DNA from 2 places in the Bacillus sp. 9.4 genome. Region 1 is predicted to be linked to the other one. Evidence: riboswitches for the same ligand, from Rfam matches in the RefSeq annotation. Region 1 holds a riboswitch; the other holds the start of a gene.

Region 1 (7,818 bases):
GCACGTTGGCGCCTTTTGTCGTATGTTTTCTGATCCATTCCGGAAAACGGATATCGTAACAGATCAATCCTGAGCTTTTGACGCCGTCAAGCTCAAAGTATCCGTCTTCGGAACCGGCTGATAAATACAGATGCTCATCCATCAGCTGAAAAAGATGGGCTTTTCTGTACTCTTTAATGATTTGCCCTTCCTTATCCGCGATGTACATTGTATTATAAACATCAGAATTCTTTCTGACAGCGACCGATCCGGCGACAATATGAACACCATGTTTTTTTGCCGTTTTCTTCAGCCAGCTCTGAGCGGAGCGGCCGTCTTCATCAGCGAGTTCATCAAGATTGGCCAGATCATATCCGGTCGTCCATAATTCAGGCAGAACAAGAACATCAGCATGTTTGCTTTCTTTTTCGATGAAAAATTCAGCTTTTTTTATATTTTCCGAAGGTTTTCCGTATGAAATATCAAATTGAAGACAAGATATCGTCCATTTCATCTTTTTAACACCCCAAATTTTTCTTTACTTTTTTCATTTAACCATATATGATGATGGACTATCATTTCAAGATTTTTTTAGAAGGTGAGAATAGATGAAATTTGAACAGTCTCATGTATTGAAGGAATTGCCTAAACAATTCTTCGCTTCTCTGGTGCAGAAAGTGAACCGAAAGCTCGCAGAAGGACATGACGTTATCAATCTGGGACAGGGAAATCCAGATCAGCCGACTCCTGAACATATTGTTGAGGAGATGAAACGAGCTGTTGCTGATCCTGAGAATCATAAATATTCGTCTTTTCGCGGCTCATACCGTCTGAAGTCAGCGGCTGCTGCATTTTACAAAAGAGAATACGGCATTGATCTGGATCCGGAAACCGAAGTCGCTGTATTATTCGGCGGAAAAGCGGGTCTAGTCGAGCTCCCGCAATGCTTGTTGAATCCTGGTGATACGATTTTAGTTCCCGATCCGGGTTATCCTGATTACTGGTCGGGTGTCACACTTGCAAAAGCAAAGATGGAAATGATGCCGCTCGTAAAGGACAGGGCGTTTCTCCCTGATTACAGCAGCATAACCGCTGAAGTAAGGGAACAGGCGAAATTGATGTATTTGAATTATCCGAATAATCCGACTGGAGCTGTTGCTACTTCCGAGTTCTTTGAAGATACCGTGCGTTTTGCGGCTGAAAACGGAATCTGCGTCGTTCACGATTTTGCTTACGGCGCTGTAGGATTTGACGGCTGCAAGCCTTTCAGCTTTTTGCAGACTGAAGGTGCGAAGGATATCGGAATTGAAATTTACACGCTGTCAAAAACGTATAATATGGCAGGATGGCGGGTTGGCTTTGCCGTCGGAAACGCTTCGGTCATTGAAGCGATCAATCTTTATCAAGACCATATGTTTGTCAGTCTTTTCGGAGCAACTCAGGAGGCTGCAGCAGAGGCACTGTTAGCCGATCAGACGTGTGTGGCAGAGCAAAATGCCAGATATGAGAGCAGGAGAAACGCTTGGATCACGGCATGCCGGGAAATCGGCTGGGATGTAACAGCTCCCGCAGGTTCTTTTTTTGCATGGCTGCCTGTGCCTGAAGGCTATACTTCTGAGCAGTTCTCAGATCTTTTGCTGGAAAAAGCGAATGTAGCGGTTGCGGCTGGAAACGGCTTCGGTGAATATGGCGAGGGCTACGTCAGAGTCGGACTTTTAACAAGTGAAGAAAGACTTAAGGAAGCCGCTTATCGAATTGGCAAACTGAACCTGTTTACCCAAAAAAGCATTGACAAGACCTTATAACGATGGGATAATTCAAAATAATTTATAAAATCTATATTTTCTTATCAAGAGCAGGCAGAGGGACGAGCCCGATGAAGCCCGGCAACCGACTTATAAAGCACGGTGCTAATTCTTGCAGCTGGCGGCTGAGAGATAAGATTCGGACGAGAAACGAAACCTCTTTAGACGCGATTGCAGTTTGAAGAGGTTTTTTGATATGGATGAAAATGAAAGGAGCTCTGGCATGAGTGAGTTATTAGCGACATATCTCCTGACCGAACCGGGAGCCGATACAGAGAAGAAAGCAGAACAAATCGCAACAGGATTGACAGTAGGCTCCTGGACTGATCTGCCCCTTGTAAAACAGGAGCAAATGCAAAAGCACAAGGGGCGGGTGATAAAAGTTGAGGAGAGAGAGGGAACTGCTGCATCAGAAAAACAAGCGGTCATCACAATTGCCTATCCTGAAATCAATTTCTCTCAGGATATTCCGACTTTGCTGACAACAGTGTTTGGCAAGCTGTCCCTAGACGGAAAAATCAAATTAATCGATCTTCACTTCTCTGAAGCATTTAAGCGTGCACTGCCGGGACCGAAGTTTGGCGTATACGGCATCCGGAAGCTGCTGGGAGAGTTTGAGAGACCGCTGTTAATGAGCATATTTAAAGGCGTAATCGGAAGGGACCTGAGTGATATTAAAGAACAGCTCCGGCAGCAGGCGCTTGGCGGAGTTGACTTGATTAAAGACGATGAAATTTTCTTTGAGACTGGTCTAGCGCCTTTTGAAACAAGAATTGCAGAAGGAAAGCAAATATTGAAAGAAACGTATGAACAAACTGGACATAAAACGCTGTATGCGGTGAATTTGACCGGACGTACGGCTGATCTGAAAGACAAAGCGAGACGCGCCGCCGAGTTGGGAGCGGATGCGCTTTTGTTTAATGTCTTCGCTTACGGCTTGGACGTTATGCAAGGCCTTGCGGAAGATCCTGAAATCCCAGTTCCGATTATGGCGCATCCAGCAGTGAGCGGAGCGTTTACGTCTTCTCCGTTTTACGGTTTTTCTCACGCTCTTTTACTCGGAAAATTAAACCGATATTGCGGTGCTGACTTCAGCCTCTTTCCGTCTCCATATGGTTCGGTTGCGCTTCCAAGAGCAGATGCACTGGCGATTCATGAAGAATGTGTGAGAGAGGATGCTTTTAACCAAACATTTGCTGTTCCGTCAGCAGGCATTCATCCCGGCATGGTTCCGCTATTAATGCGTGATTTCGGCATAGACCACATTATTAACGCCGGAGGAGGCGTACATGGACATCCGAACGGTGCCCAAGGCGGGGGGCGAGCGTTCAGAGCCATTATTGATGCGGTCCTAGAGGCCCAGCCGATTGATGAAAAAGCCGAACAATGCAAGGATCTTAAGCTTGCGCTAGATAAATGGGGAAAGGTTGAAGCCGTATGACGACTCGAAAACCTTTTATTATTTGTGATTTTGACGGAACAATCACGATGAACGACAACATTATAAATATCATGAAAACATTTGCTCCCCCAGAGTGGGTGGCATTAAAAGACGGCGTACTTTCCAAAACGCTGTCGATCAAGGAAGGTGTCGGGCGGATGTTCGGCCTTCTGCCCAGCCGTTTAAAAGAAGAGATTACAAGTTTTGTATTGGAAGATGCAAAAATCAGGGAAGGCTTTCGGGAATTTGTAGCATTTATCAATGAGCACGAGATTCCGTTTTATGTCATAAGCGGTGGAATGGACTTTTTTGTATATCCTTTGCTTGAAGGCATTGTGGAGAAAGACCGCATTTATTGCAACCATGCTTCATTTGACAATGACTATATCCATATTGACTGGCCTCATTCCTGCAAGGGCACATGCAGCAATCAATGCGGGTGCTGTAAGCCGTCGGTCATCCATGAACTTTCTGAACCGAACCAATATATCATCATGATCGGTGATTCGGTTACAGATGTGGAGGCAGCAAAGCTGTCTGACCTATGCTTTGCAAGGGATTATTTATTAAACGAATGTCGGGAGCAAAACCTCAATCATCTTCCGTATCAAGATTTTTATGAGATCAGAAAGGAAATTGAGAATGTAAAGGAGGTACAGGAATGGCTGCAAAACAAGAACGCTGGCGAGAGCTCGCTGAAGTAAAACGGGAATTGGCAGAGAGAGATTGGTTTCCGGCGACTAGCGGTAATCTGTCAATTAAGGTTACAGATGAGCCTTTAACATTTCTCGTCACTGCAAGCGGAAAAGATAAACGTAAAGAGACGGTTGAAGATTTTCTGCTGGTTGATCAAAACGGAGAGCCTGCTGAAAGCGGGCATTCTCTGAAACCGTCAGCAGAAACGCTTTTGCATACACATTTGTACAATAAAACCAATGCCGGATGCTGCCTGCATGTCCATACGGTAAACAATAATGTGATTTCAGAGTTATACGGAGACCAAAAGAAAATCACATTCAAAGGCCAGGAAATTATAAAAGCACTCGGCTTGTGGGAAGAGAACGCAGAAGTGACCATTCCGATTATAGAAAATCCGGCACATATCCCGACGCTTGCGGTACTGTTTGCGGAAGAGATTTCAGAAGATTCAGGAGCTGTTCTGATCCGAAATCATGGTATTACGGCTTGGGGGAGAACAGCATTTGAGGCAAAAAGAGTGCTTGAAGCGTATGAATTTTTGTTTAGCTACCATTTGAAATTGAAAACACTCCAGCATCAGCTGGTTAAATAAAAGGAGGAATTGAAATGGCTACAATTCGAATTCATGATGAGGCAAATACAACGATTGAAAATCAAGAGGAAGTAGCAAGCTTTCTGGACAGTCAAGAGGTTATTTATGAGCAATGGGATATCACGAAGCTTCCGGAACATCTCTCAGAGAAATATGACCTGACAGAAGAAGAAAAACAGCAAATTCTAGATACCTTCGAAACTGAAATTAAAGATATCTCAACCCGCCGCGGCTATAAAGCCCAGGATGTTATTTCATTGTCAGACAGCAATCCGAAACTTGATGAACTGCTTGAAAACTTTAAAAGAGAGCATCACCATACAGACGATGAGGTTCGTTTTATTGTAAGCGGACACGGTATTTTTGTCATTCAAGGCAAGGACGACACGTTTTTTGATGTCCGTTTAAACCCTGGAGATTTAATCTCTGTGCCTGAGAATATCCGCCATTACTTCACGCTTCAGGAGGACCGCAAAGTTGTCGCGGTGAGAATTTTTGTCACAACTGAAGGCTGGGTTCCGATTTATGAAAAAGACAGCGTGAATCAATAAGCATGAGATAGCCCCGTTCATCGAACGGGGCTTTTTATATTTATTGCAAACGCCACTTTTCATACTGTGACAGTTCTTTTTTAATCAGTGTCCAAATCAAACCTAAAACAGCTGCATCGTCAATGAATCCAAGACCGAGGATTACGTCTGGAATGATATCGAGCGGCATGACGATATACAGGATTGCGGCAGTTAACAGCAAAAGTGTTTTAACCTGTGAACGAGGGTAGTCGCCATTTCGCCAATCGCGAAGCATCTGAAAAAAAGTAGTGATGTGCTGAATACATTTTTTTCGGTTTTTCCTTTTCAAAATTGCTTTTCCGCCTGCCGCTCCGAGCATAATTGCTTTCTTTTTCTTCATTGGGCATACCTCCTGCCTGGCGGCGTGTTTAAGATATTCTTCACCTGGGTATTGTTCTTCTAATCCTATCAATATATCTATTATACCTGAAAAATTAACTTATTTAATGAAAATATGTTTACAAATAAAGTATAATCTGTAATAATGCACAATAACCCAATCAAACTTGTTTCCTATTTCTTAGCGGCGAGGGGTGAAGTGAATGGGCGGTTCTTCTGAACAAGAAAGATTGTTGGTGTCTATTGATGAAAAAAGAAAGTTAATGATAGATGTCGCTAGAAAGCAGGGATTTACAGGGCATGACACGATCAGGCACAGTCAGGAGCTGGATTGTTTAATAAATGAATATCACCAGCTTATGCACGAAAACGAACATTCCCAAGGGATTCAAGGCCTTGTAAAGAAATTAGGCTTGTGGCCCCGCAGAGATGTTATGCCAGCATATGATGCAAATAAATAGCGGCCTATCAGATGCATATATAAAGAGAGAGCTTTTCGGAAGCGCTCTTTTTTTCTGGGAAAAATTCATATGAAAGAGGGAACTAATGAAAGAACTGGCGATTCTCATTACCGAAATGGTCAATCAATTTCATGATGCTTTTATTTCCTTATGCGAAATATTTGGCATTCATTTAACTGACAAAGAAATGCATTTTTGGGTGATCGGCATTTTTGGCATATTCTTTTTCGGCGTCACTCACGCTGTGTTTACATGGCTTTCTAAATGGAGTATGACAGCCTTGTCCTTTATCTACACCGTTACAGTCATCATTGTCATCGTATTTGCGATTGAGATTCAGCAAAAGGTCACGGGGAGAGGGAATATGGAGTTTTTAGATGCCACGGAAGGTATAAAGGGTTTTTTAGTATTTTTTATGTTTTTTTTGCTTTTGAAAATGCTGTTGCGTTTCATCAAAATCCTTTTTTCTGGAAGACCAGCAAGCAAATCGAATGGCAATGCCCGATCACGAAGATAAAAAACCCTCCTGACATGGTCAGGGGGGCTATGATGCGGATACGGGGAGGGTGATTGTCACCTCTGTGCCTCTTCGCACTTCACTTTCAATATGAATAGAGCCTCCGTACATCAGCACGATCCGTTTACAAACAACAAGGCCGAGACCGGTTCCTTTTTCTTTAGAAGTAACAAAGGGAAGGAAGATGTGATCCAGCATTTCCTGAGAAATCCCTTCACCGTTATCCACAACTTTGATTATGGCTTTTTTATCTAAAGCTCCCAGGGAAATCGTTAGTTTGCCTCCTTCAGGCATTGACTCGAGGCCATTTTTTGCTACATTTAAAATCACTTGTTTAATATGATCTTTTGTACATTTTACGAGTAAGGGCTGCTCGGTTAAATACTGTAATTCGACTTCAACATTGTATAGATTGCCCTCAGAATAAATGATCGGCATAATCTCTCCGATAATGTCCTGAAGTGAGTTCAGCTCCCATTTTTCAGCTGTCGGCTTGCCGAGAACGAGAAACTCACTCACTATTTGATTGATGCGCTTTATCTCCTGTTCGATAATGGAGAAGTAAAGCTGATCTTCCTCACCTTTATATTTCTTTTGCAACAGCTGAATAAAGCCGCTTATGCCGGTGAGGGGGTTACGGATTTCATGGGCTGTGCTGGCAGCAAGCGTCCCGATCAGCTCTAATTTTTGCGCCTCATTTTCTGAGCGCTCCAGCTGGGTCTGCCGCTTCAGCAAATAATACAGCACGAGAATAAAAAGGATATTCAGCAGAACAATAATACATGAAAGCGGAAGCACTAGGCTTTTCGTCAGTTCTTCTATTGTGACCGGGTTCGGATAGACTTTCATATTCCAGCTGATATCATCCAGATATCCGCTGACAGGTTTCTGATCCTCTGCATGAGAGGCTTGTCCGCTCGCAAAAATCATTTTCCCGTCTTGGTTCACAACTTCAATATAAACATCAGGGCTTAGTAAGTTAATGAGATTTTTCAAATAATCAATTTGAATAGCTGCGACAAGATAATCTGTCACATTACGTTTTGAGTCCAAAACAGGCACACAAATTGTGAAAATTGGCTGACCAGTAATTCTGCTCGAATAACTATCTGAAATGACTGTCTTTTTAGTTTCCTTTGCTTTTGTAAAAAAAGATCTGTCGGCCAGGTTTACTTTCGTTTTTAATTCGGTTGTGCTTGCGGTGACGTCTCCTTTGGCATTGAGAAAATAGAGACCGGAAAATCTCGGCTCTGAATCAAAGGTCTTTTCCAAAATTGATTGCATTTTCTTTATATCAACCGGTCTGTCGATGGCGATGGACAAGGAGGTCATTCTCGCCATTGTTTCTCCGATTAAATAATTGATTTTGTTGCGGTGAAGGTTTAGCAGGACACTTGCTTCTTGTTTATGTTC
Region 2 (7,818 bases), on a different contig from region 1:
TTAATGCCGCGTGCTTTTGTCTGTACGTTATGGAATTGGATTCCGTGCTCAGGAGTAAACGGCTCAACGCCATCTAAGTTTTCCAGGAAATCAAAGTGCCACCACGCTCTGCGGAATTCACCGTCTGTCACGACGTTCAGGCCGGTTTCCTTCTGTTTTTCCACAATGCGGATGATTTCATCGTTTTCAATTTGGCGAAGCTGCTCAGCCGTAATTTCGCCGGCCGCTTTTTGCAGCCGCGCTTTTTTAACGGGCTCAGATCTCAGCAGGCTTCCGACTTGATCCGCGCGAAACGGCGGTTTTTTTCTTTGAAGTGATTTTTGTTCTGCGGGTGTTGTTTGTTGTGACATGTTGTCCATTCCTTCTTTCCATTCAAATATAAAAAAGCTCTTCCTTTGGATAAGGAAGAGCTTGCGTGACAATCTCAACCTTATCTTCAAGAGCAATCATTGCTCTAAAGGATTTAGCACCATTCTGTTAAACAGCGGTTGCCGGGTATCGCAGGGCCAGTCCCTCCACCTCTCTTGATAAGGAAAACCTTTTTATGAAATTTTCTGATAGTATCTATTATTCACACATTTTCTATTTCTGTCAATGATAGATTATCTCCACACATCGTTGGCAATGTCGATGACATGGCGAAGCTTTGCCCATTGCTGCTCCTCTGTCAGAAGGTTGCCTTCTTCTGTAGAGGCGAAACCGCACTGCGGGCTCAGGCATAGCTGGTCCAAGCTGACAAAATGCGCGGCTTCATTAATACGGCGTTTCACATCCTCAGGATTTTCAAGCTCGCCGTATTTCGATGTGATCAAGCCGAGCACAATTTGCAGATCCTTGCGCTTCACAAAACGGAGCGGATCAAAGTTACCGGAGCGGTCATCATCGTATTCCAAGAACAGGCCGTCAAGGTTTAAGCCGTCCAAAATCGTTTCCGCTACAGCGTCGTACCCTCCTGATGCCGCCCAGGTTGAGCGGAAGTTGCCGCGGCAAATGTGCATTGTGATCGTTAAATCGTCAGGCCGGTCTGCGACGGCATCGTTAATTGTTTTGGCAAATATGGCTGGCAATGTTTCTGGATCACCGCCGAGCGCCCGGACAACCTCTCTGCCTTTTTCCTCAAAGAAGAGAGACCATGACGTATCATCAAGCTGGAGATAACGGCAGCCAGCATCATAGAAGGCTTTGATTGCTTTTTTGTACGCTTGGGCCAGATCATGAAAGTATTCCTCTTGATCGTCATAAATCCCTTTATCCGCCTTTTCGCCAAAAAACAGCATATTTGGGCTGGGAATGGTCAATTTTGGCGTCGCGTTACCGGCAATCTCATGTAAAAATTGATAATCAGCAAGCGCTGGGTGGCTCGTAAAATCGAGTTTTCCCGTCACTTTGATGCTGCGCGCTTTCGTTTTTGTGTTATGGAACTGAATCCCCTCAGCCGGGATGAACGGTTCCACACCGTCAAGCCCTTCCAGGAAGTCATAATGCCACCAAGAACGCCGGAATTCCCCGTCTGTTACCACATCGAGACCGATTTCTTTTTGTTTTTCCACGATGCGGATGATCTCTTGATTTTCGATATCACGAAGCTGTTCTGCTGTCATCTCACCAGCCGCTTTTTTTTGCCGGGCTTGCTTTACCGGAACGGAACGAAGCAAACTGCCGACATGATCGGCGCGGAAAGGTGCTTTGCGTTGTTTTTCTGTTTTTTGTCCTGCAACATTCGTTTGTTGAGCCATGTTATTCGCCTCTTTTCTGAAATATTGAGCATGTAAAAAGCTCTTCCTTTGTGTAAGGAAGAGCTTGAACGATCAAATCTCCGCCTCATCTGCAAGAACGCAATGTTCTTAAGGATTTAGCACCATTCTGTTTGAAACAGCGGTTGCCGGGTATCATAGGGCCAGTCCCTCCACCTCTCTTGATAAGGTAAAACTTCATATTCAGATTTCAATTATCTTAATATTATTACTTTTGGATCAATTGTCAATGTTTTTTAGAGAATACTTTCATTTTCATCGTTATATAAAACCATATCAAGCACGATAGCGATGGCAGTGCAAATCAGAACATCTTCCTCGTTTGCAATCTCCAAGTGATAGGAATCACCCCAGCTTAGCCACTTTTTGCTCACTGACATCCGGACATTTTCCCCGTCCGTCAGCTGGAATTCATCCCTCCATAAATCACCATCGATTTCCCAGTTAAGCCCGGAAATCACAAATTTCGGTTTGAAAAACGTTACTTTCTTCGTTACCTCACAAACTGTTTTCCCGCCAATTGAAATCTCATAGCGCGGCAATAAAGACATTAGTTTTTGTTCTATGGAAACGAGCGTTTTCCCAGATGAGTCTGTCATTTGTAATGAGTCTCCTAACGAGAAAAAACGCCCCTCCACCTTGAATGTTTCTTGTTCATCCCGGTCATAAATGTGAAATGCATCTTTAAATGAGAACATTTTTTGTTTCATAAATAACTCGATCATTGCTGAAGTCTCCTTTGGGTTTGCCTTGTATGAAATTACGGATAGGTGGCGAAAAGGTTTCAGGCTCTAAATCAAAACAATTTTAAAAGGCTGCGTGATTCAGCAGCCTTTTCGTTTGAAATATAGAATTAGGAAAGATGCATCCGGCGTTTTTGGCGGATGGCGTCAAGGTCGATTAGGTTGTTGTGATGAGGTGCGGCTGCTGGCAGAGGGCTTGTCTTTTGCGGTTTGCGGCGATTGTCCTTGCTGAAAGAAAAAAGAAGATAGCCACATAATGCGATGATAATAAATAGGATCATATTACATACCTCCCAAAAAAAGTTTTGGTACTCTCTATTGTACGGATAAAATGCCAAAAAGTATTCAAAAAATTCTAAATCAATAAATAACAAGAAACTGTCCCTCTAAAACAGTATAACCTGATGACCTGAAAATAGTCTTGAATCACGCTGTTTGCTCTTGTTGATGATTGGTTCTATAGTTACTATCGACGATAAAATAAATTCCTTTATATAACTTTTAACCTAAGTTTTCGTAATTCAAATTGCCTGTTTTTGGGTGCTGTTTTCTTGCTTGTTTGGTTTATACCCTATTTTGCGGAATTGAACACAAAAAACCCAAATTTCGGAGCATTTGGGCGGTACGGGTGAATACAGATTGTATCTTGGGGATTTGAATGTTTTATTTGAAGAAGCGTTTGAACATTTTTCTGATTTTTTGAAATGGGCTGGATTTCTTTTGCATGTTAAGCGGCCTGGAAATGATCCATTTTTTCAAGAGACTCTTTGCAGCGATTGCATGTTTTGTCATTGTTTTTCCTCCTCATTTGTTGATACTTGTTTTACGGAGGACGCGTTTAAAATGTTTCATTTTCACACAAAAAAGCCAGTCCTTTTTTTGGACTGGCTTTTGGCATTAGGCTTGCGCTTCAAACTGCTTTGCAATCTCAACGATGACATTTACGGCTTTGACCATATTATCAACTGAGATGTATTCAAATTTGCCGTGGAAGTTTTCCCCGCCTGTAAAGATGTTTGGCGTCGGAAGCCCCATGTAGGACAGCTGCGATCCGTCGGTGCCGCCGCGGATGGGGGAAATCTTCGGTTCGATGCCGAGGTTTTCCATCGCTTGCTTGGCAATGTTGACGATTTCGATGACAGGTTCAATTTTCTCTCTCATGTTGTAGTATTGGTCGTTCATATCCAGCAGAATCCGGTCTTGCCCGTATTCGTTTTGAAGTTCTTCAACGGCACGCTTCATTGTTTCTTTTCTGTTTTGGAAATTCTCTTTGTCAAAGTCTCTAATAATGTAGTGGAGCTTTGTTTCCTCTACGTCTCCTTGAATCGACAGCAGGTGATAGAAGCCTTCATAGCCTTCCGTATATTCAGGCGCTTCGTCTGCCGGCAGCAGGCTGTTCAGCTTCATCGCGATTTTCGCAGAGTTGATCATTTTCCCTTTAGCTGTTCCGGGATGTACGTTGTTGCCTTTAATCGTAATTTTTGCGGCAGCGGCATTGAAGCTTTCGTATTCAAGCTCGCCGAGCGGCCCGCCGTCAACCGTGTAGGCAAAGGATGCATTGAACCGTTTCACATCAAATTTGTGCGGCCCTCTTCCGATTTCTTCATCAGGCGTAAAGGCGACTCTGATTGTGCCGTGCTTGATTTCAGGGTGTTTGATGAGGTAATCCATGGCTGTCATGATTTCAGCGATACCGGCCTTATTGTCTGCGCCGAGAAGGGTGGTGCTGTCTGTGGTGATGAGTGTATGGCCCTTATAGCCGGACAGCTCAGGGAATTGATCAGGTGACAGGGTGACCTGCAGCTGTTTGTTGAGAACGATGTCTTTTCCATCATAGCTTTCGATGATTTGCGGATTCACGTTTTTGCCGGTAAAGTCTGTAGCGGTGTCGACGTGAGCGAGAAAGCCGATTGTCGGCACGTCTTTTTCAGTATTGGAGGGAAGAGTTGCCATGACATAGCCGTTTTCATCAATGGCTGCATCCTGCATGCCGATGGACTTCAATTCATCAACGAGCATGTTTCCTAATGTCAATTGGCCGGGTGTGGAAGGACAAGTGTCAACGGATTCATCGGACTGTGTGTCGACTTTTACATATGTAGTAAACCGTTCAATGATTTCTTCTTTCATTTCCAATCATCTCCTTTGTCTTATTTTAGCATGGCGGGATGAGAGATTTCTATTGCACAATACCGTTTCGAATGGCAAATACGACTGCCTGTGTCCGGTCTTGGGCATTGCATTTTTGCAGGATGCGGTGCACGTGGGTTTTCACAGTGCTTTCACTGACGAAAAGCTTTTCAGCAATATCCTCATTTCTCAGTCCGTAGGCCATTTGCTGAAGAACCTCAAGCTCTCTTTTGGTGAACGGCTCTGCCAGTTCTTCGGCATGGGGCTGTTGCTTCGCTCGAAATGTCTCACTGATAATTTTAGCAGCTGTGACTGTACGGAAAATCGCCTCGCCTCTCGCCGCAGCGCGAATCGCATCTATCAACTCCTCAGGAAGTGTATCCTTCAGTAGATAGCCGACTGCGCCCGCACGGATGCCTTCAAATACGTATTCTTCCGTGTCAAAGGTGGTTAAAATGACTATCTTTGTATTTGGAAGTGCGGACATAATGTCTTTCGCCGCTTCGATGCCTGAGCAACGCGGCATCTGGACATCCATGAGGATGACATCGGGTTTTGTTTGTTTTGCGAGTGCTATAATATCGTGACCGTCGCCGGCCTCGCCAGAAACCGTCATATCCGTCTGTGCGTTGATGACGTAGCGGAAGCCTTCACGCACAAGCGGCTGATCATCGGCAAGCGCGACGCGTATTTTATCTTTGTTCATCTTTTTGCTCCTTATTCGTTGTCATGAGCGGCAATGACAGCTCAATTTTCAGGCCGCTCGGCTGTACGGCACTGAAAGTAAGGGAACCGCCTGCTTTTTCTGCGCGCTCTTTCATTCCTGTCAGGCCAAATCCATAAGTAAGGATGCCGGTGAATAGTCCGTCGTCGGTGATTGTGACATAGAGATGGGACTTGTCGTTAGAAATGACGGCCGCCGCATGGGAAGCGTTGGCGTGACGAATGATATTGGTCAGCGCTTCCTGCAAGATGCGGTAGATCGTTTCGCTCACGTTTGGAGGCCAAGACTCTTCTGACAGTCCGGCAGTATCTAAAGAAACGTGCAAGCCGCTCCGTTCCTCCACTTGATGAATGAGCCCCCGCAAAGCGGTAAGCCCCACCATCGATTCACTACGGCCCATTTGGTGAACGACAGACCGTACCTCTTGAAGACATTCCCTGGCGACACTCAGTACATTTTGAATGACTTTTTCTGAATCTTCCTTGCTGCTTTTGAGTATATAGGGAAGAGATTGAAGCTGAACAATCACAGAAGTCAGCTCGTGTCCGATGCTGTCATGAATGTCGCGGGCGATTCTTGTACGTTCCTCAAGGACCGCGTACCTTAATGAAAGAACAGAAGCCTCCTGCAGCTCTGCATGCGCTTTCTGGAGTTCTTTATGAGCATGCTCCAACTGCACATGCATTTTTGCCAATTCAGCATGATTCCGTTCAGCCTCCTTTCTCGCTTCTCGTCTGAAACGCATGGAGGAGAAGAAGACGTAGAGTCCGATCATGATCGAGATGTTGCTGATGATGGTATTCAAGCTTCCTCCATGTGAGGATAGGAGTAATATGTTGCCTCCAATTAAACATGCTGTGAAGATCAAGGATAGCCGTGAAGGGAGTCTAAAGGCGGCATATATCATTAAAAATACAATCAAAAAATAGGCGGCACCCTGCTCTTGGCCGGAAACAGCCCAAAAGAAATCGGTCAGGAGCCAGAGTCCGATGAATATGCTCAAACTAACAGCAGTGGATACCACATAGGGAATGATCCAAATGAATGCTAAGTATACCGCAAATACAAATGCTAACAAAATGGGATCAGCTTTGGCTGGGTGAGATAAAAATTGTATGCAATTCAAAATGAGAATAAGGCTCGGCACAAGCTTCTTATAGTAGTGCCGAGCCGGAGTTTGTCCGTTCATGCTGGTCCTTCTTTCAGTTATTGAATGGATACTTTGCCGGCGGTCAGCCGTCTGTATGCTTTGTAAAGCATGATGTTGCGGGCTGTGATGGTGCCGAGGGGAACGAAGAACATAGAATGAATAATGGCAATAAACATCTCGTTGCTCTCAGGCAGCCATGTTCTCGCGGCCATGCGCAAAGAAAGTATCACTAGAATGAGGATAACACTCCCAAGTGAGCCGCGTGAAGTGACCTTTCCGGTTTCCGGGTGAATCCGCACATTTACCATCTTCCCAATGCCAAACCCGCAGGCCAGCCCGATCAGTAATAAAATGCCGCTGATCGCCACATGTAATACGGAATGAAAATACGCCGGCTGAAACGATGCTGATACGCCCCATAAGAGCAGCAGCGGAATGATCAGCAACTTCCCGGGTCTGACAGCTCTCTCTCGATACATCGATAAAATAATAAGAATCAATACAATAAAAATATATGGGCTCATCGCCATGTCATCAAATCCTTTCTGCATTAAGCATAGCGAAAATAGGAAAGAAAAACGTCAACCGGCAGATTGATTTTTCAGCTCTATACTTGCTCGCTGCATAAAGGTATGAAAATGCTAATAATATATGAAGAAACTATTAATAAACGATTAAACTTCTTAAAAATGGATGTGGACCGGTTCTAAACACTATATAATGAAAACAGGTCATTTTTTAGGAGGGTTTACATCATGGCAATACTTGTTACTGGCGGTGCCGGGTACATTGGCAGCCACACATGTGTTGAACTATTGAACAGCGGCTACGAGATTGTTGTTCTTGATAATCTGTCTAACAGTTCGGCTGAGGCGCTGAACCGTGTAAAGGAGATTACAGGAAAAGATTTAACGTTCTACGAAGCGGATTTATTGGACCGGGAAGCGGTAGATTCCGTTTTTGCGGAAAATGAAATCGAAGCTGTGATTCATTTTGCGGGGTTAAAAGCAGTCGGTGAATCTGTGGCGATTCCGCTCAAATATTATCATAACAATCTGACAGGAACGTTTATTTTATGCGAGGCCATGGAGAAATACGGCGTTAAGAAAATCGTATTCAGTTCATCTGCGACAGTGTACGGCGTTCCGGAAACATCGCCGATTACGGAGGACTTTCCATTAGGTGCGACAAATCCTTATGGGCAGACGAAGCTCATGCTTGAACAAATATTGCGTGATTTGCATACAGCCGACAATGAGTGGAGCGTTGCGCTGCTTCGTTACTTTAACCCGTTCGGCGCGCATCCAAGCGGACGGA

Evidence for each region. A riboswitch is a leader RNA that binds a small molecule or an ion and turns the genes downstream of it on or off. The one in region 1 is predicted to bind S-adenosylmethionine.
Region 2: linked by a shared signal. The riboswitch ahead of ACZ07B_RS16475 (5-methyltetrahydropteroyltriglutamate--homocysteine S-methyltransferase) and the one ahead of mtnW (2,3-diketo-5-methylthiopentyl-1-phosphate enolase) in region 1 are both predicted to bind S-adenosylmethionine.

The regions. Positions count from the first base shown of each region.
Region 1 covers NZ_JBVFMU010000002.1:546,776-554,593, reverse strand. Annotated here, with positions in the region: gene ACZ07B_RS09345 (carbon-nitrogen family hydrolase) at 1-493, opposite strand, end outside; gene mtnE (methionine-glutamine aminotransferase) at 588-1,784, shown strand; SAM riboswitch class I at 1,823-1,923, shown strand; gene mtnW (2,3-diketo-5-methylthiopentyl-1-phosphate enolase) at 2,008-3,225, shown strand; gene mtnX (2-hydroxy-3-keto-5-methylthiopentenyl-1-phosphate phosphatase) at 3,222-3,929, shown strand; gene ACZ07B_RS09325 (methylthioribulose 1-phosphate dehydratase) at 3,887-4,516, shown strand; gene mtnD (acireductone dioxygenase) at 4,531-5,067, shown strand; gene ACZ07B_RS09315 (YkvA family protein) at 5,108-5,428, opposite strand; gene spo0E (aspartyl-phosphate phosphatase Spo0E) at 5,631-5,888, shown strand; gene ACZ07B_RS09305 (hypothetical protein) at 5,974-6,405, shown strand; gene kinD (sporulation kinase KinD) at 6,433-7,818, opposite strand, start outside.
Region 2 covers NZ_JBVFMU010000004.1:131,413-139,230, reverse strand. Annotated here, with positions in the region: gene ACZ07B_RS16480 (5-methyltetrahydropteroyltriglutamate--homocysteine S-methyltransferase) at 1-350, opposite strand, end outside; SAM riboswitch class I at 428-534, opposite strand; gene ACZ07B_RS16475 (5-methyltetrahydropteroyltriglutamate--homocysteine S-methyltransferase) at 603-1,736, opposite strand; SAM riboswitch class I at 1,819-1,925, opposite strand; gene ACZ07B_RS16470 (LURP-one-related/scramblase family protein) at 1,991-2,479, opposite strand; gene ACZ07B_RS16465 (hypothetical protein) at 2,608-2,871, opposite strand; gene ACZ07B_RS16460 (hypothetical protein) at 3,161-3,289, opposite strand; gene pepT (peptidase T) at 3,395-4,627, opposite strand; gene yxjL (two-component system response regulator YxJL) at 4,677-5,333, opposite strand; gene yxjM (two-component system sensor histidine kinase YxjM) at 5,320-6,540, opposite strand; gene ACZ07B_RS16440 (DUF1453 family protein) at 6,558-7,031, opposite strand; gene galE (UDP-glucose 4-epimerase GalE) at 7,257-7,818, shown strand, end outside.